Regions from separate parts of the Paenibacillus sp. GCM10027626 genome, predicted to be linked through region 3. Evidence: riboswitches for the same ligand, from Rfam matches in the RefSeq annotation. Region 3 holds a riboswitch; each other region holds the start of a gene.

Region 1 (6,278 bases), on a different contig from region 3:
GGTTTTGACAGCCCTTATTTATATTGTCCGTTCCCGCGGCAATTTGGCGGCGATCGGCAATGAGCGGCGCAGCAAGCCGAGGCCTCCGGCACCGATGTCATTCGAAGAGATCGGCGGACAGGAGCGGGCAAAGCAGGAACTGATTGAAGCGCTGGATTTTCTTGTTCATGTGGAGCGGATTGCCAAGCTGGGCATCCGGCCGCTAAAAGGGATCTTGCTGACCGGGCCGCCGGGTACAGGAAAAACCTTGCTGGCAAAAGCGGCAGCCCATTACACCGATTCCAGCTACGTGGCTGCGTCCGGCTCTGAGTTTGTCGAAATGTATGTAGGGGTCGGAGCAAGCCGAATCCGCGATTTGTTCAAGGAAGCGAGACAAAAGGCGCTCAAGGCAGGCAAAGGCAGCGCTGTTATTTTTATCGATGAAATTGACGTCATTGGCGGCAAGCGCGACGGCGGGCAGCATCGGGAGTACGATCAGACATTGAATCAGCTGCTGACCGAAATGGACGGTATCCATACCGACGAATCTCCGCGCATATTGCTGATCGGCGCGACCAACCGGAAAGAAATGCTCGACACAGCGCTGCTGCGGCCGGGCCGCTTCGACCGCCATATTGCAGTGGATTTGCCGGACAAAAAAGGCCGCCGGCATATTCTGGACATTCATGCCCGCAACAAGCCGCTGGCGGAGGACGCGGATTTGAACCGAATCGCCGCTGAATCGTTCGGCTTTTCCGGCGCCCAGCTGGAAAGTGTAATGAATGAAGCAGCCATTTATGCGATGCGGGATGACGAAGAGGAAATTGCCCTGCGCCATATGTCCATGGCGATTGACAAGGTGATGATGGGAGAACGTACGGATCGCGAGGCGACTAAAGAGGAACGGGATCGGGTTGCCCTGCATGAATTGGGCCATGCTATTACAGCGGAGGTAGTTCGGCCGGGCAGTGTATCGCAGGTGGCGTTATCGCCGCGCGGACAAGCGCTTGGTTATGTCCGCCACAATCCGCAGCAGGACCGCTATTTGTACACGCGTCCGTTTTTGGAAAAGCAAATTATGATTGCACTGGGCGGAGCCGCGGCGGAAGAGCTGTTCTACGGCGACCGAAGCACAGGCTCGCGCGGGGATTTTGACCAAGTGTTAAGCATTGTGCGCTCAATGGCAGAGTCGGGACTGACCGAGCTTGGCATTATTGATGAGCGGATGATGACGCCCGACAAATGGGCCCAAATCAACAGCTCGATTTTGGATGAGCTGATGTCGCGGGTAAAGCGGCTATTGGCTGAACGCCGCCAGGTGTTCACAAGCGCGCTGGATGTCCTGGTTCGTGAGGAGACGCTTAGCGGCGACAGCTTCCGCGAACTGCTTGCCGCAAACGAGGCTCTTCCTGTACAGGAAGCGGCGCAGGATATAATTTAATGACAAACTCGTGAATGTCTTGTGGCGATTACCGGACAAAGATGGCCATCTATAGCCCCCATACCGTAAAAAAGCTATAATAAGATCTAATGATGATAGCCGGCAAGGGCCAAGTGCCTGATGAGCAAGGCGGCATATGGGGGATGACAGTTGTGGCAATACGTAAAGTAGGCGTAATTGGCGCTGGTACGATGGGACAAGGAATCGCGGAAATGCTCGCTGCTAACGGGCTTGATGTATATTTGAACGAGGATACGCCTGAGCGGTTGCAAAATGGAATCCAGGCAATTGAGCACGGTTTGGACCGGCAGATCGAAAAATGGGCGCTGACGCAGTCCGAAAAAAAACTGATTATGAACCGGATTCATCCAGTTGAGCGCTTCTCGGCCATTCCGGAATGCGATATCGTGATCGAGACCGTGACGGAAAATATGGAGAGAAAAAGGGAAGTGTTTGCTCAGCTGGATAAACTGTGCGAGCCCGATGTTATACTTGCGAGCAATACGTCAACGCTGAGCTTGACGGAAATTGCCGGCTTCACTTCGCATCCTGAGCGGGTTATCGGGATGCACTTTGTCTATCCGGTCATAAAAACCAATTTGGTGGAAATTGTCCGCGGCTTAAAAACCTCGGAAAGCACATTTTCACGGACGAAGCATTTTGTCGAAGCGGTTATTCATAAAAAAAGTGTCATGGTCTTTGAATCGCCAGGCTTTGTCACGACAAGGCTGATTTGCCTCTATATTAACGAAGCGATGCATGTGCTGCAGGAAGGAGTGGCGTCGGCAGACGATATCGACAGTGCGATGCGCATCGGCTACTCTTTCCAGTACGGCCCTTTCGAGATGGCCGACCGCTTCGGGCTTGATTCAATCCTTGCCGCTTTGGAGCAAATGTTTCGCGAATACGGAGAGGTCAAATACCGCCCGTCAACCATTTTGAAAAAGATGGTGCGCGCTGGCCATTTGGGCGTAAAGAGCGGTATTGGCTTTTTTAACTATGATAAGGACGGGATCCGTATATGATTATTTTAGTAATGAACGCCGGGAGCTCGTCGCTCAAGTATCAGCTGTACAATATGAAGAATGAGACCGTGCTTGCGCAGGGGCGAGTGGAGCGGATCGGGATGGAATCCTCGATCGTATCGCATGAGCCTGCAGGAATGCCGGATGTCCGGCATGTCAGTGAAATTCTCGATCATAACACGGCTGTTAGACGGGTTATAGATCTGCTTACCCACCCCGAATACGGGAAGCTGAAGTCGATGGATGAAATAAAAGCAGTCGGCCACCGCGTCGTTCACGGCGGCGAAAGCTTTAAAGAATCCACCATTGTCAATGAAAAGGTCCAGCTGGAGATCCGCCAATTGTTCGATCTGGCGCCGCTCCATAATCCGGCAGCAATGATGGGAATTGCCGCTGTCGAAGCGAATATGCCGGGCGTGCCGCAAACGGTTGTATTCGATACCGCCTTTCATCAGACGATGCCGCGCAAAGCGTTTCTGTACCCGATTCCGATGGCGCTTTACAAAAGGCATAAAATACGGCGCTACGGCTTTCATGGCACTTCGCACGATTATGTAAGCCGTATAGCAGCCGAGCTGATCGGCAAGCCGCTTGCAGAGTTGAAAATGGTCACCTGCCATATTGGCAATGGCGCCAGCTGCGCAGCGATAAAGGATGGAAAGTCGTGCGATACCAGTATGGGGCTCACACCGCTTGAAGGGCTGATGATGGGTACGCGCAGCGGCGATCTTGATCCGGCGATAGTACCTTTCGCAATGTTCAAGGAAGAGCTGACCTTAAGCGATGTCAACTCGATGCTGAATAAGCATAGCGGCTTGCAGGCGATCAGCGGCATCAGCAGCGACATGCGGGAAATTACGGAAGCGATGGCTGAAGGGGACAAGCAGGCAACGCTCGCTTTTGATATGTACGTGTACCGGCTGCGCAAATATATCGGGGCGTATACCGCTGTTATGAACGGGCTAGATGCGCTCGTTTTTACGGCAGGGGTAGGTGAAAATTCTGCCATTGTACGCCAAGCGGTATGTGAGGAGCTGACATTTTTCGGCATTGAGCTGGACGTTGAGCGTAATGCGGTACATAGCAAAGAGGCCCGCAAAATTTCGACCGACGCCTCTCGTGTAGAGGTATGGGTTGTACCGACCAATGAGGAGCTTGTTATCGCCCAGGATACGTATCATTTAATGCTCAACAATCAAGCGAAGGGCTCGGCTGGGGCTGAGCCGCTACAAAACGGTTAAATTAGCGAAGGGTTGAGTGTATGAATGAAAAATGAAATGTGGAAGGCTTACGCCCGCGGCATGGCTGCGGCGATGAATAGCGGCAGTGTCGTTATTCCCGCCGGGCTGCTGCGCGCCTATCGGGGGATCGGCCTGTCTGATACAGAAATGATGCTGCTTGTTCAGCTGCTGATGTTCCGCCAATTGGAGCAGATCGACTTTCCCACGCCGGAGCAACTGGCCGAGCGATTGGGCATAACGGTGAGTGCCGCGCACCAGCTTATCGGCAGACTGCTTAAGGAGGGGCTGCTGGCCATCGACGAGCAGCTCGATCCGGTCACCGGCGTCCATTCCGAATGTTATAATTGGGATGGCTGGATATTACGCTCCGCAGAATGGATGTCGGATAATGCCAAGCAGTCGCTTAACCATGTCCGGCCAGATCGGCAGGCACGTGAGGAATCGGATGCCGATTTGCCGGCAGCGGATCTGTTTACAGTATTTGAACAGGAGTTCGGCCGCCCGTTATCACCGATGGAATGCGAGACAATCAGCGGCTGGCTTGATGAGGACCGCTATCCGGACGAACTGATTCGGTTTGCTTTGAAGGAGGCCGTCTTTGCCGGAAAGCTGCATTTCCGCTACATCGACCGCATTCTGATTGAATGGAGCCGCAATCGCGTTACGAATACGGATGAGGCGAAGGTGCATACGCGCAAATTCCGGACGGGAAGAAAAGGGGCGTCTTCATCATTCGATCGCCAATTCGAGCGAGAAAAAGAGTAGCTTTTTGCCCGGTTAGTGGTATAATGAAGCTTGCGACTAATTGAATATGACATGGGGAGCTGGGTAATGGCCGGCTGAGAGGGGATTCCAAAGCAAGAACAATCCCGACCCTTAGACCTGATCTGGATAATGCCAGCGTAGGAACTTAGCATCTAGCCGTGCTTTACCGGCTCTGTTTATGCAGACGCCGTAACAGGCGGTTTTTGTAGAGCAATGTTGTAGCGTCCTCCGGTCAGGAGGACGCTTTTTCTATGTATACAGGACAGATCAAGTCGCTTTAAATTTTTTGGTGCAGTCAGGAAGGGGAAGGCAATCGAGATGATGAACAGAAAAGGCAGCAAGGTACTGAACTTTGGAATTATGCTTGTCGTATTCATGCTGGTAATTGCCGGATGCGGGGCAAAAGCGGGCAATGAAGCGCCGGCAAATACAGGCAGCGGCACCGGGAACGGGCAGCAGCAGCCAAATGACGGAGAAGCCGGACAAGCCGAAAACAAACCGCTCACGAAGGTGAAGCTGGTGCTGGATTGGGCTCCGAATACTAATCATACCGGATTATATGTTGCCAGAGACAACGGCTTTTTCAAAAATCACGGGCTTGATGTGGAAATTATTTTGCCAGGGGATGCCGGATCGGACAAAATGGTCGCCACTGGAGCGGCCGAGTTTGGCGTAAGCTACCAGGAGGGCGTTACCCAAGCGAGAATTCAAGGCGTGCCTATCGTATCGCTTGCAGCAGTCATTCAGCACAATACGTCCGGATTCGCTTCGCCTGTGGAGAAAAACATTAAAACGCCAAAAGATTTTGAAGGCAAGACTTATGGCGGCTGGGGCTCCCCTGCCGAGGAAGCGATTATCGAATCACTGATGAGCGAGCAGGGCGCCGATGCCAGCAAGGTCACAAACGTTAGCATCGGGGATGTCGATTTCTTTACAGCGGTCAAACGCAATATCGACTTTGCCTGGATTTATTACGCCTGGACCGGTGTCGAGGCGGAGCTTCGCGGAGAAAAGCTGAACATGGTGTATTTGACAGACTATAGCGATAAGCTGGATTACTACACGCCTGTTCTGACCACAAGCGAGAAAATGATCGCCGATAATAAGGCGCTGGTTGAAGCTTTTGTCGCCGGGGCAGCCGAAGGCTATCAGTTTGCCATCGAGCATCCGGAAGACGCTGCCGAGGTGCTGATCAAAGCCGAACCGGACTTGAATGCCGACCTGGTGCGTGCCAGCCAGAAATGGCTCAGCCCGAAATATCAGGACGATGCGCCGCGCTGGGGCGAACAGAAGCGGGAAGTGTGGGAAAACTATGCCAAATGGATGCTCGACCACAAATTGCTTGAGCAGGAACTGGATGTAGACAAAGCGTTTACGAATGAATTTTTGCCGCAAGGATAAAGCGAACATTACAATAAGAGGAGCTGTTCACAGTGGCTAACACATTGCTAAGCATTCAGATTTTGCCGCAAACACCTGGCGGGGAAAGCTCGCTTCCTTATGTTGACCGGGCAATTGCGGTTATTAAAGCATCCGGGGTGCCTTACCGGGTAGCGCCGCTTGAGACGACGATGGAAGGTGAACTGGGCGAGCTGCTGCAGATTGTCCAGCGCATGAATGACGCAATGACTGAGATGGGCTGCCCTTCGGTCATTTCGCAAATCAAAGTGTATCACAACCCGAAAAATGGCGCTTCTATGGACCGGCTGCTGGAGAAATACCCGGATGGGAAATAAAAGATCCGTACTTAGCAAGGTATGGCCGCCGGCAGCGGTGCTCGCTTCGTTGATACTAATATGGCAAGCTGCGGTCGCTTTTTTTCGGCTG
Region 2 (6,278 bases), on a different contig from region 3:
AGATAAGAATATCGTCGAAATTGTATCGCTTCACGTTTATGACAATACCGGTTTGAAATCGCTTGAGCCGGCCACCTGTCAAATCGTGGTGAAACCGGACTTGCCGCCGATCGCCAAGCTGGACGTGCCCAAGCTGGCCATACGTAATGAGCCAACCGTTATTTTGAACAAATCGTACAGTCCGGACGGCGATGAAATCGTTAAGGCTGAATACAAGTATAAGTACGATGCGAAAAACAACGGCTTTGCCGATGACAACTGGAAAACGATTGACGGCACGCTGGAAAGCCTCACTATCAATCCGGATAAGGTCGGGAAGTATTTATTCTATGTGAAGGTAACGGAAGCGTATGGACAAAGCGGCGATACCGCCAAAACGTCGGAAGCGATATTGACGATGGATGTGGTCAATAATGCGCCGGAGGTGTCCTTTGAGGTAGAAGGGAAAAATCTGCAGCCGGATTTGAATGCATCGACAACGATCCGGACAGATACGATGATGGGCTGGCCAGTCTACGTACCGAATACCACGGAACAAGTATTTCGCAAAAATGACCTTTGGACAACGAACGGCGGAGGCAGCTTGGCAGCTGGCAGTGGACAAAATTTTGGTGATAACCGATTCCGAACCGCCTCCTCGCTCATCTTTGGAGGAAATGGAAGTTATGCGTGGTATATGCCACCACAGCAGGATTTAGGTTTTGGCGCAAATAATCTTTCACCATGGCGGTCAATGACGACATTGGATGAGAATCAGCTTTTGCTCGATGTGAACAACCGTCCTTTCTATGTGTCCACATATTCGGATTATAAAGTACGGTCGAACAAAAAGTTGGTCTACTTTCACCAAAGGGATACATCCGGCAGCTTCCCTAACGTTAAGCGTAATATACGCATCTATGCGCTTGATCCAACCAAGCTTTCACCAGTAGAAATGTATTCTGAAGGTTGGGGGCTATTATACCGATATAAAAATGGCAGTCCATATGCTTTCACCATTGCCGATTGGTATAGTGCAACCGATCAACAATGGGAAGTGGCAGGCAGATATATTTATGTAGGATCTCGACCTGAATCCGGTGATACTACCAAATCGACGATTACTGTCTATGATGCATTTACAGGTAAAAAAATTAAAGAAGCCGAAATGCCTTTCTGGACTTTTATCGGTGCACGAGGCGATAAACTCCTTATGGGCATATCTAGTTGGGGGAGCAAGGTTGGCGAAGAGTTTGGAACGTACTATGAAGTGTCCCCTGACCTAAGTGTGAAGAAGCTAACGGGCTGGACGGTTCCGGCGCCGCGAGCAAGTTTCGTCAGTCCAAGTAACAGCCCATACATGATTCTTGAACCTATGTATTTTGATCCGCAAGGGAATTCTTATGTATATGGTGGATTCAGGACGGGGAATAACCATTCCTATTACGATCTTAATGTGACTAAATATGACGTAAACATGAATATGGTCTGGCGGCGTTATTTGACCGATCCACAAGTGTGGACAGCGCCTTTCTCTGGCGGTGCGCCTGGACTCGTCGGTCAGTACAGTACCTTGTACTACCCGAAAATGGAGATCAATACTTTTGCCGGGGAGCTAACTGTTCCTGTTTATGAAGGCCATCCGAACGACCCATATATGTCGTCGGAGAGCTTATATGCGCTTGATATGAAGACGGGAGCAATTAAACGCTATTATGATGGCCGTGGATCTTCAGGGACAGGCATGAATAAACTGGAAGAGCATCGGATTTCATGGGATGGCTCGATGAAGCGCCCGCTGCGCCAGACGACTGCCGAAGGCTATTCGCTGGAAACGAAAGACTGGATAGGTGCATCGGGTTGTACATGGGTTGTTCGAGACAGCCAGGATCAGGAGATCATGCAAAAATCGGGCTGTTTTCCGTACACAACCTATTACCAAGATGGATTTATGATTTCGTTACAAGAGTATTTTCAGGATTCAAGCAATTTATATATGTTCACTGTCCGCGGGAAACCATCAACTGCGCCGCTTGTCAGGCAGATGCACACCAACGGCCAGTTCATGTCGAATATCACGTTATCTGATGCGGAAATGAAATATAGCTTCCGGATGGAGAATATTGATTTCGACAATGAAGTGACGGGGCTTTCCTTCCGGATGAAGGATACAAAAAATCGTTATGCAGTCGAATCGGACGGCCACTCCTTTGAGCTAGTGAAGTATGTGGGTGGTGTACGTACTGTGCTGAAAGCAAGCAACTATCCCTTCCAATCGGACAAAAGCTATGCGGTGCGGATCAAGACGGTCGGCAAGCAGATCGATGTCATTTTGAATAACATTCCGGTGATAAGTGTGACGGACGGCAGCTTTAAAGAAGGCAAATTCGGTTATTTTTCTAACAAAGCCTATGTTTACTTTAGCGCCTTTACGTACAAGCCGGTTAAAGAAATCATCGAATGGTCGGACAGCTTCGCCATTTGGGATGAAGGGACGGCCACAGCAGAGGTTGCCTATAAGAACATTGAGTTTCTTGATCCGGAGAACGATCCGAAGGCTGGCTCTTACAACTGGACAATTGAGCATACGCCGCGCTTTATTAACAATCAGGGAGTATCGGCCAAACACAGCAAAACATTCAGCTCGGAGCAGCTCACCTTCGATAAAGTCGGGGACTACATCGTGACGCTGCAGGCGAAGGATGATCCGCATCCGAATTATCGTTATCCGGATATGACTTTTGATGAATACCGCAAGCTGTCGAATGCCTTTAAGAAAAAGGTGACGGTTCACCGCAGGCCGGTTTCGCAGTTTACTGTGAAGCAGGCGGCGGATGGGAAAGTCATTTGGACGGATACAAGCTATGATCCGGATCGCTATGAAAGTATCTACAAATATTCGGCCGAGAACACGGGCATTGATTACAAAGCAACGCGCGGCATTTTGGAGCGAAAATATTACTATATGAGCCCATCGGGAACGATTGTAGAAGAAAAGCTGGTTGCGCCACAAGAAAAAGGTCTGTATGAAATCGGCATGGCTGTCAAAGACGAATATAACGCTTGGTCAGATTATACGGTCGTCTCGCTGGATGTCGCTAAAACAGCGACACCGAATACACCGCCAGTTCCAGGCTTCACGACAAGCTATATCAATACGTACCGCAATGTACCAATCACAATCAATTCAACCGCCTACGATAAAGAGGACGGTGGACGTGAGAACTTGCCGCATGAATACTACATCCGCAATGTAACGACGGGCGGCGGCGAAACGCTGCAGAGCACATCGCGGACGAGTTGGACGAAGACGTTCAATACGCTGGGAACGTTCAATATTCGGCAAAGGGTACAGGATTCTGCCGGCGCTGAGGCACAGTTCAGCCGCCAAGTGAATATTGTAAACCGCTTGCCGGTCGCACAGATTCTTGTTCCGGACAGCAACGATCAGAACAAGCCAACCAAGCTGAAGGAGCTGCGGCCGGAATTTAAATGGAGCTATTACGATACCGATGGCGATCCGCAAACACGCTTCCAGCTCAGAATTTACAAATATGGCGGCGTGCAGCTGCTGGACACTGATGTTCGGCCGGGCAGCGGCAGAGCTTGGCGACCGGCGGTTGATCTGCCGGAAAAAGTTAATCTGTATGTAATGGTGCGCGTTTTTGATGGCTATGATTGGGGCGTGTGGAGCGATCCGAAATTCTTTTATATTGAAACGAATCAGCCGCCAACTGCTGATTTTGATTGGCAGCCGAAGCCGGTTTATGAAGGGGATACAATTACACTGCGCGCAAATGCCGATGATGCCGACCGCGACCGGTTGACAATGCGTTACCGGATCGTCGATCCATCCGGAAAATCAAGCGATTTTAATTATGAGGCGGATCATCCATATAGTATTAATGAACCGGAAATAAACGCTGCTAAGCCGGGTCAATACAGTGTTGAGCTGATAGTGTCGGATGGAAAGGCTGATCCGGTCATTGTGCAGAAGACGATTCAGGTGCTTCCGTTAACAGTTAGCGGTGAAGTAAAGCATACGGAATTATGGGATGAGCGGCGCAAGGCAAGCAATAAGAAAATTAGCGGCAATGAGGAACAACCGCGAAGCTATGATATGTTTTGGGCAGGAGAAAAGTTTGTTTTGTATGCAGGAACGACAAAGACAGCTGGAGCTACTAAAGCCACTCGTGTCGAAGTGAAGATGGGGGAATATTCGACCCGCCTGATCGCTGCAGATACGTCTGCTTCCCAATGGAAAGGGGAGCTGTGGGATAAGCAATTCGAGCAGCTTAGCGATGGTCCGCTGACGTTTACATTTATTGCGTACTACAGCAACGGTATAGTCAAACAGACAACAGCAACGATTCAAATTGCCGGCAATGTAAATGCAATTGCAGGCGTCCATCGCAGGCAATAGCGGGATTTGCCAGAAGAGAGTTGACAAAACGGAAGGAGGAGGGGTATAGTCTTACACAGGAAATCCACTAGGGGCGCCCGTATGGGCTGAGATAAGGCAGCAGTGCCTTGGTCCCTTAGAACCTGATCTGGGTCATGCCAGCGTAGGAAAGTGGGAATGTGAATGCGACATTAGCAATGCGACTGCTGATAGGCGTGGGGTAAGCTGTATAGCTCTGGCCGCAGCAGGCTGCCTGTTATTGCTAATGTGCCCGGAATAGCGTGGCGGCTTATGCTGCTGCAGCATATTCGGGAATGTCCGCGTATACAGACCGCTCCTTCGCCGGAACGGTCTTTTTTGTTCTGGCGAGCAGCGTCTCTTCTATGACAATGGCAGCATGTTGTTTTTTGATGCCATGGACTTGCGCAGCCGTTTCTATTTTGACTATTATGAGCGCCTCCTAGTGATTTTCGAATTGAAACTCTAGGAGGTTTTTTTATGCCAATATTAACAACGCCATTGCCAGGCAGCCGCAAAGTATATGTAGAGGGAAGCCGTCCGGATGTGCAAGTGCCGATGCGGGAGATTGGCTTGACGCCTTCAAACCAAAAAGGAATCGAAGTGGAAAATGAGCCGGTTCGCGTATATGATGCGAGCGGTCCATATACGGATCAAGAGTCTGTCATCGATGTTCGCCGTGGATTGCCGGAGCTGCGCCGCGGCTGGATTGAGGAGCGAGCGGATGTAGAGCGCTATGAGGGGCGCGCCATCAAGCCGCAGGATAATGGCTTCAGTACGGCGCAATCGGCAGCGCAGCGGGGAGCCGAGGTGTTTCCGGGGAATGGGCGCCGTCCGCTGCGCGCTAAGGAAGGGCGGAATGTCACGCAGCTGCACTATGCGCGGAAGGGGATCATCACGCCTGAGATGGAATTTATCGCGATCCGCGAAGGGATGACACCGGAGTTTGTGCGGGATGAGGTTGCAGCGGGCAGAGCGATTATTCCGGCAAATATTAACCATCCGGAAAGTGAGCCGATGATTATTGGGCGTCATTTTCATGTCAAAATTAATGCGAACATCGGCAACTCGGCCGTCGCCTCCTCGATTGAGGAGGAAGTAGAAAAAATGACCTGGGCGACCCGTTGGGGTGCGGATACGATCATGGATTTGTCCACAGGCAAAAATATTCATACGACGCGGGAATGGATTGTGCGAAATTCGCCGGTACCGGTAGGAACGGTTCCGATTTATCAGGCGCTTGAAAAGGTTAATGGCAAGGCGGAGGATTTAAGCTGGGAAGTTTTCCGCGATACATTGATCGAGCAGGCAGAGCAAGGGGTCGATTATTTTACGATTCATTCCGGCGTCCTGCTTAGGTACATACCGCTTACAGCGAAGCGGGTGACGGGGATCGTTTCGCGGGGCGGCTCGATTATGGCGGCGTGGTGTCTGGCGCATCATAAAGAGAATTTTTTGTATACCCATTTTGAAGAGATTTGTGAAATTATGAAGCGTTATGATGTGGCCTTTTCGTTAGGCGACGGTCTGCGCCCGGGCTCGATTGCCGATGCAAACGACGAAGCGCAGTTCGGCGAGCTGGACACGCTTGGCGAGCTGACGAAAATTGCCTGGAAGCATGATGTTCAGGTGATGATCGAAGGGCCGGGACATGTGCCGATGCATCTAATCAAGGAAAATATGGATCGCCAGCTGGAGGTTTGCCAGGAGGCACCGTTCTATACGCTGGGACCGCTGACGACAGATATTGCGCCGGGGTACGATCATATTACGTCCGCGATCGGGGCGGCGATGATCGGCTGGTTCGGGACGGCGATGCTGTGCTACGTAACGCCGAAGGAGCATCTGGGACTGCCGAATAAGGAAGACGTTAAAGAAG
Region 3 (6,278 bases):
AAAAAGGGAAAATCGTGTTTGAAACAAGCGAGGTCATAGCGACGAATGTCTATAAGGTCAGTCCGGAGATGAAAGAGAGGTTCGATCGTCTAGCGGAGGAAAGGATTAAACAGGCACGCGAGGAGGCACTACCGAAGATTCGCGAGCGGTACGAACAACGGGTTAATGAGATAAGGCTTCAACAGCAGCCGAAGGCCGACGATAAAGGAAGAATCTAAAGTTCACTTTTTTTGGGAAGTTAAACCCTGATTTTTCTACACTAAGCAGAAGAATCAGGGTTTTATATTGCTTTCTTGTTTTCAGATTTTTCAATTTCCTAGTGCTGGAATCTCAAACTAACGCCCCCGTTAGCCATCCATGAAGCGCAAAAAATCAGCGCTTCAAACTTCGTCATGAAGTTACTTCTGCACGATCTGAATAAGGTTGCCGCATGTATCGTCGAAGACAGCTATTGTGACTCCGCCCATTTCTGTCGGTTCCATAGTAAACTTCACGCCTTTTTCCATTAATCGGTTGTACTCTTTGCGAATATCTGCAACGCCAAACATTGTTGCCGGGATGCCATCGGCAAATATCTTCTTTTGATACTCCTTTGCGGCAGGATGGTCATTCGGTTCGAGCAAAAGCTCGGTACCGTCTTGATCATCGGGAGAAACAAGCGTTATCCACCTAAATTCTCCGACAGGAACGTCCGCCTTTTTTATAAACCCCAGCTTTTCTGAATAAAACTCCAGTGCCTTGTCTTGATCTTGTACGAATAGACTGGTAACAATAATTTTCATACTGTTTTTGCCTCCTTTGATATTTGTAACGCATGGTGCTGTACGAACAATCTGGCTGCAAGCAAAACAACTCATACATTCGTCAGTAGTACTGTTCCGATTTTATAAAATTACTCAATCCATCCTTTCAGCAAATTTTTAAGTGGTTCGTTGTTGAATATAACTACTCGATATTTTCCCTTTCGTCTTGATATTACGAGTCCTGCATCTTCCAATACAGAAAGATGTTTAGCTATCGCTTGTCGCGAAATGGAAAGGTCGTGCTTCATAATGAGACGTACTGTAAGCTCATACAACGTCAGCTCGTTGCGTTCGGATAGTTCGTCTAATATAAGCCGCCGAGTCGAGTCGCCAAGTGCTTTGAATATAGCGTCTTTGTCCCAATTCATATATCGAGTATAAGCAACTCTACGGTTGCTTGTCAAGTATAAGCAACTGTAGAGTTGCTTGATAAAGGAACCGTATCTTGCAATCATCGGGGGTCAAGCAATTCCATCGCCATCATCTCCAGTCCTCATTCATACTATACCACGATTTCCATTGTCAGTTACATAATGACGCGCCGCGTATTTTGCTTTTTCTCCGCTAGCTTCGCTTTTGGTATCAGTCTAGTTCAGTTTCAATTTTTGAATCCGTTAGTCAAGTCCTATCCGTTTTAAAATGTGTCTTCAAATGTGTCTAATTCAAGCACCAGCTTCTACATGAGGAGTTGATGGGGGCAAGATTGGCAAAGCAAGCTGGAAATGTGCTGACAAGGAAAAACGATGGAAGAATTTATAGGTCCATATGCGATTGCCCCGTGATAACACTACCATCTCTTGCCTATTTCATTTGAGTGTAGTATGATTAATTTAATATGCTGGTGTAGGGGAATGGTCACTTCATAATAATTAGCTCTTAAGATGCGAAATCTGGATCTTAAGAGCTTTTCTTGATTTTATAGAATTTATAAGTTTCACTTGATAAATGCTATAAAATATAACGGGAAGAAACTTGCCTCGCTTCAAGGACGTCGTCAGCCGTTTCTTCTTGCATGTAGATTAAGAGGGGGGAGTCACATGGGGATTTCCATTCATCTTCGTATTATGCCAAACAAGATAGAAAGCGCAGAATGGGAAAGCGTTTACAAGGAATCGCTCGAGCTCATCAAGGCATACCCGTTTCTGGACAGGATTGTTGACCGGAAGACGTATGGATGTGACTGGATGTATGTCGATCGCGCGAAAGAACGGGTGTTGGAGTCCGAGGGTTGTCCGGTTGGATGGCATGTGTTCGGGGATGCCGATTCCATGCAGACTGCCGAATCGTTTAAGCTGATCAGGGATTTGCAGTATTACAGGAAACAAAGCAGCGGGAGAGGTCAATGTGATGATATCCTTATTTCGTTAATCAGCGAAGATTTGGACGATAGTGAAGTGGATGATGTCGAGGTGTTTGAATCCAAAACACAAGGCCTTCCGTATCACATCCCTGTGCTGGCGATCGCCTGTCTGATTGAAAGCCGATTTCCGGGGCATGCGATTGTCTTTGGCGATGTGTCCTTTAGTCAAATATATAAAGCGGTGGAATGGGCAAATTCGAAACTAAAAAAACCAATCGAGCTGATGGATCGGGCCGATAACGCGAAGCTGCTGAACAGAATAAAAAGAGTGTTGCACGATGAGATTGCTGCATTGAAAGCTTTGATGGAATTGACCTTGCAAGAAAAGAACTCGGCGCTGGGGGACTTTGCAAGAAAACAATTCAGAGCGGAAGTGATTTCGGCTTACTTTACGGAACGGTTTAAGCAATTCGATGTCAATATGGTCGGATTTCGAAGCTCGCTTGCCGCTTATTTGAACCAGGGTTACAGCCTGGAAGAGGCATGCGATATCTGTGTGCTTGAACCACATGGTTGCAGATTTGATCCGGCCGATTTCATAGAAACGGTACTGTCAATGGAATGGGGAACAGAGGAGGATAGCCTGGATGAATTCGTGCGGACGTCGATCAATCATCCACATAGTGAGAAACCGGAGACGATCCCTTCTTTGTTTGGAAAGATTTTGTTGCAAATCGCAGGGGTTCAGGAACGTGTGAAATCGGGTTTGTCTTTTTCAGATATGGTTGCTATGTTACGATATAAACTTGGTCATACATGCGATATAGAGGCGTTGTTGGAGAAAGAGCGCGGCATCCGGGAAGAAAAGGCTGAGCTATGGCGCGAGTTTCAATCGTGGAACAAAGAAGAGTCGGTGGAGCATGTGGTATCTGCCCCCACGAACGTGATCACAGATTTTGATGATTTGCTATTGTGGGAAAAGGGTGACGCGATTCATCCACTGCTGCTGGAAGCTCTTACGAAATTGAAGGATTATGTGAAAACGGAATTGGAAAGTGACCAGCAACAGTTTGCCCGTTTTCAAGAAATGAAAACAAATGAGAAAATCCGGTTGCTTGCTGCACGAAATCGATATTTTTATATTCATAAAAAAGCATGGGATGATATTATACAGCATTTTGATCACTCAAGATTGTCGAATGTCGTTCTTGCCATCCTTTCAATTAAAGCGCAAGAAGTGAACGTGAACAAGCTTTGCAAGGCTGTGTTGAATAATCGAGATTTGCTAAAAACATATCTTTTGTGATGGTTCGACCAGTCAAGTCTAGCCGTATTGGTTTGTAGATGACCGAAAAAATTCAATACTTTTGAACATGAGTTTAAACAATTATTACAAGGGGATGGCTGCATGTATCTCGATGATGACCAACGACTACCGAAACTTAAAGGGCGCGTATGGAATCATAACAGTTTTATAAAAGGAGGCTACTCGTGGGATCAAGCTTGGCAACAAACGCTAAATTTGACTTTTTGAAAAGCTTATGTTTTAATGATACTAATTTGCGGGGGGACTACTTTGTAGTTGAGAAGGTTAAAACCTGACCCTTTGAACCTGTTGGTTAAGACCAACGTAGGGAAGCGAATCATTACATCTTTCTATGTATATGGTTAGAGCGCTTTCTACGAATCGAGAGAGCGCTCTATTTTTATATTAACTGCAGTGTGCTGCTAAAACTGAATATGGCTTATCGTTTGCGGGGGGACTGTTCGCGGTTGAGAAGGTTAAAACCTGACCCTTTGAACCTGTTAGTTAAGACTGACGTAGGGAAGCAAATAACAATTGACCGTGTTATTTTACCCTTGTCAGAAATAGGACAAGGTTTTTTTATTTTATACATTTAACAGAATGGGAGTGGCAAGCATGAAAAAAGTATTAACGATTGCCGGTTCGGATTGCAGCGGAGGCGCTGGCATTCAAGCCGACTTAAAAACTTTCTCGGCTCATGGCGTTTTTGGCATGAGTGTCATTGCTTCAGTAGTAGCCGAAAATACGAGCCGCGTCATTGACATTCAGGATGTCAGGCCCGATATGATTGAAAAACAAATCGATGCTGTTTTCGAGGATATTGATGTAGATGCAGTGAAAATTGGTATGCTCTCACAGCCGGATTGCATGAATGCAGTTGCAGGAAGGCTCAAACAATACGCTCCCGCCAATGTTGTAATTGATCCTGTTATGTATGCGAAAAACGGCTGTCCGCTTATGAACCCCGACGCAATAGACACAATGATCCAAACGGTTATTCCGTTAGCTGACCTTCTTACTCCTAATATTCCAGAAGCAGAGAAAATCGCCGGCATACAAATTAACAATGTCGAAGATATGAAAAAATCGGCCGCAGCGATTTATAAAATGGGCTGTAAAAATGTCCTTGTAAAAGGCGGTCATGCTGCAGGAAACGCGCTGGATATCTTGTTCGACGGGGAACAATTTTATTCGTTCGACGCACAGCGTATAGAGACAAAAAATACGCATGGCACAGGCTGCACCTATTCATCCGCTATTGCATCCAACCTCGCATTGGGGTATGGATTACAGGAAGCGGTACATAGGGCGAAGGAATATATCACAATCGCTATTCAGCATTCCTTGTCCATCGGAAAGGGCAACGGCCCGACTCATCATTTTTATGAGCTTTACAACAATGGATTAAAGAAAGGGCCTGAGATCAATGGACAATAACTTAACCTTAAACATCAGCGGTTTATTGAGCAACGTCCGGCAAACCAAGCCTTTGGTTCACCATCTTACCAATTATGTGACAGTAAACGACTGCGCAAATGTTACGCTTGCAATCGGCGCTTCTCCCATCATGGCTGATGATATCGAGGAAGCGGCTGAAATTACTGCAATATCCTCCGCGCTTGTGTTGAATATAGGGACTTTAAATAAAAGAACAATAGAATCTATGCTTGCCGCGGGGGAAAAAGCAAATGAAATGAGCATACCCGTCGTTTTGGACCCGGTGGGCGCGGGCGCGTCGAATTTCCGCAATCAGACGGTTAGGATGATGCTCGAACGGCTGCAATTCAGCGTCATTCGCGGCAATATGTCTGAAATTCGTTATATCGCCGGACTCCAAGCAACAACGAAAGGAGTGGACGCTTCCGAAGCGGACTTGGAGAACAGTCTGCAAAGCGGCATAGATATTGCAAGCGGCTTGGCGGCTCAATATAACTGTACGGTCGCCATTACCGGAGAAACTGATATCGTATCCGATGGCAAAACAGTCATTTGTATTGAGAATGGGCATCCAATGCTCGGCTCCATAACCGGCACAGGATGTATGTGCACGTCCCTTATCGCTTCTTTCTGCGGCAGCACAGGGGATTACCGTATGGCGGCAGTCGCCGGTCTTTTGTGTACGGGGATTGCAGGGGAACATGCTTATGAAAATGCTGGTCAAAAAGGAAACGGCAGCTACCGTACAGCTCTCATAGATGAAATAAGCAAAATAAGCGCCCAAACGATACACAAAGGGGCTAAAGTATATGAAGCCTGAGCTGGATTACAGCCTTTATTTGGTTACGGACAGCAGCCTGATGAGTACGGATGCGTTGGAACAGGCAGTAGAACAAGCGATTTTAGGCGGGTGTACGCTGGTTCAATTACGTGAGAAGAAATTATCCTCATTGGATTTTTATCATACTGCAGTGAAAGTATTAGCGATTACTAATCATTTCAATATTCCACTCATCATCAATGACCGTGTGGACATCGCTTTGGCGGTAGGAGCTGACGGCGTACATATCGGACAAAGTGATTTGCCCGCTAAAATTGTGCGAAAAATCATTGGAGAGGACAAAATCCTCGGCGTATCCGCATCCAGTCTTGCGGAAGCTCTTCAAGCCGAGAAAGACGGTGCCGATTATCTCGGCGTTGGCGCTATGTTTGCGACAGGCACAAAAACAGACGCTGAACTGGTAGCTATGGAAGAATTAAGAGAAATAAGAAAGGCGATTCAATTGCCAGTCGTGGTGATTGGCGGCATAAACAAAAACACCATCCCCTTATTTTCGAATACAGGGATAGATGGAATTGCGGTGGTTTCCGCTGTCATTTCCGAGGACGATATAACACTCGCGGCTGCCAAGCTGAAGGGTTTGTTTCTGGG

The links. A riboswitch is a leader RNA that binds a small molecule or an ion and turns the genes downstream of it on or off. The one in region 3 is predicted to bind thiamine pyrophosphate.
Region 1: another riboswitch for thiamine pyrophosphate. It lies ahead of ACFQ0N_RS04680 (ABC transporter substrate-binding protein); the one in region 3 lies ahead of thiD (bifunctional hydroxymethylpyrimidine kinase/phosphomethylpyrimidine kinase).
Region 2: another riboswitch for thiamine pyrophosphate. It lies ahead of thiC (phosphomethylpyrimidine synthase ThiC); the one in region 3 lies ahead of thiD (bifunctional hydroxymethylpyrimidine kinase/phosphomethylpyrimidine kinase).

What each region holds. Positions count from the first base shown of each region.
Region 1 covers NZ_JBHTHC010000002.1:188,309-194,586, forward strand. The annotation lists gene ACFQ0N_RS04660 (AAA family ATPase) at 1-1,420, shown strand, start outside; gene ACFQ0N_RS04665 (3-hydroxyacyl-CoA dehydrogenase family protein) at 1,573-2,445, shown strand; gene ACFQ0N_RS04670 (acetate/propionate family kinase) at 2,442-3,686, shown strand; gene ACFQ0N_RS04675 (DnaD domain-containing protein) at 3,711-4,451, shown strand; TPP riboswitch at 4,494-4,612, shown strand; gene ACFQ0N_RS04680 (ABC transporter substrate-binding protein) at 4,773-5,852, shown strand; gene ACFQ0N_RS04685 (thiamine-binding protein) at 5,885-6,187, shown strand; gene ACFQ0N_RS04690 (ABC transporter permease) at 6,177-6,278, shown strand, end outside.
Region 2 covers NZ_JBHTHC010000004.1:252,219-258,496, reverse strand. The annotation lists gene ACFQ0N_RS10945 (hypothetical protein) at 1-4,402, shown strand, start outside; TPP riboswitch at 4,462-4,568, shown strand; gene thiC (phosphomethylpyrimidine synthase ThiC) at 4,880-6,278, shown strand, end outside.
Region 3 covers NZ_JBHTHC010000008.1:371,262-377,539, reverse strand. The annotation lists gene ACFQ0N_RS18070 (hypothetical protein) at 1-218, shown strand, start outside; gene ACFQ0N_RS18065 (VOC family protein) at 399-782, opposite strand; gene ACFQ0N_RS18060 (ArsR/SmtB family transcription factor) at 893-1,171, opposite strand; gene ACFQ0N_RS18055 (hypothetical protein) at 1,841-3,409, shown strand; TPP riboswitch at 3,658-3,758, shown strand; TPP riboswitch at 3,850-3,949, shown strand; gene thiD (bifunctional hydroxymethylpyrimidine kinase/phosphomethylpyrimidine kinase) at 4,025-4,846, shown strand; gene thiM (hydroxyethylthiazole kinase) at 4,836-5,666, shown strand; gene thiE (thiamine phosphate synthase) at 5,656-6,278, shown strand, end outside.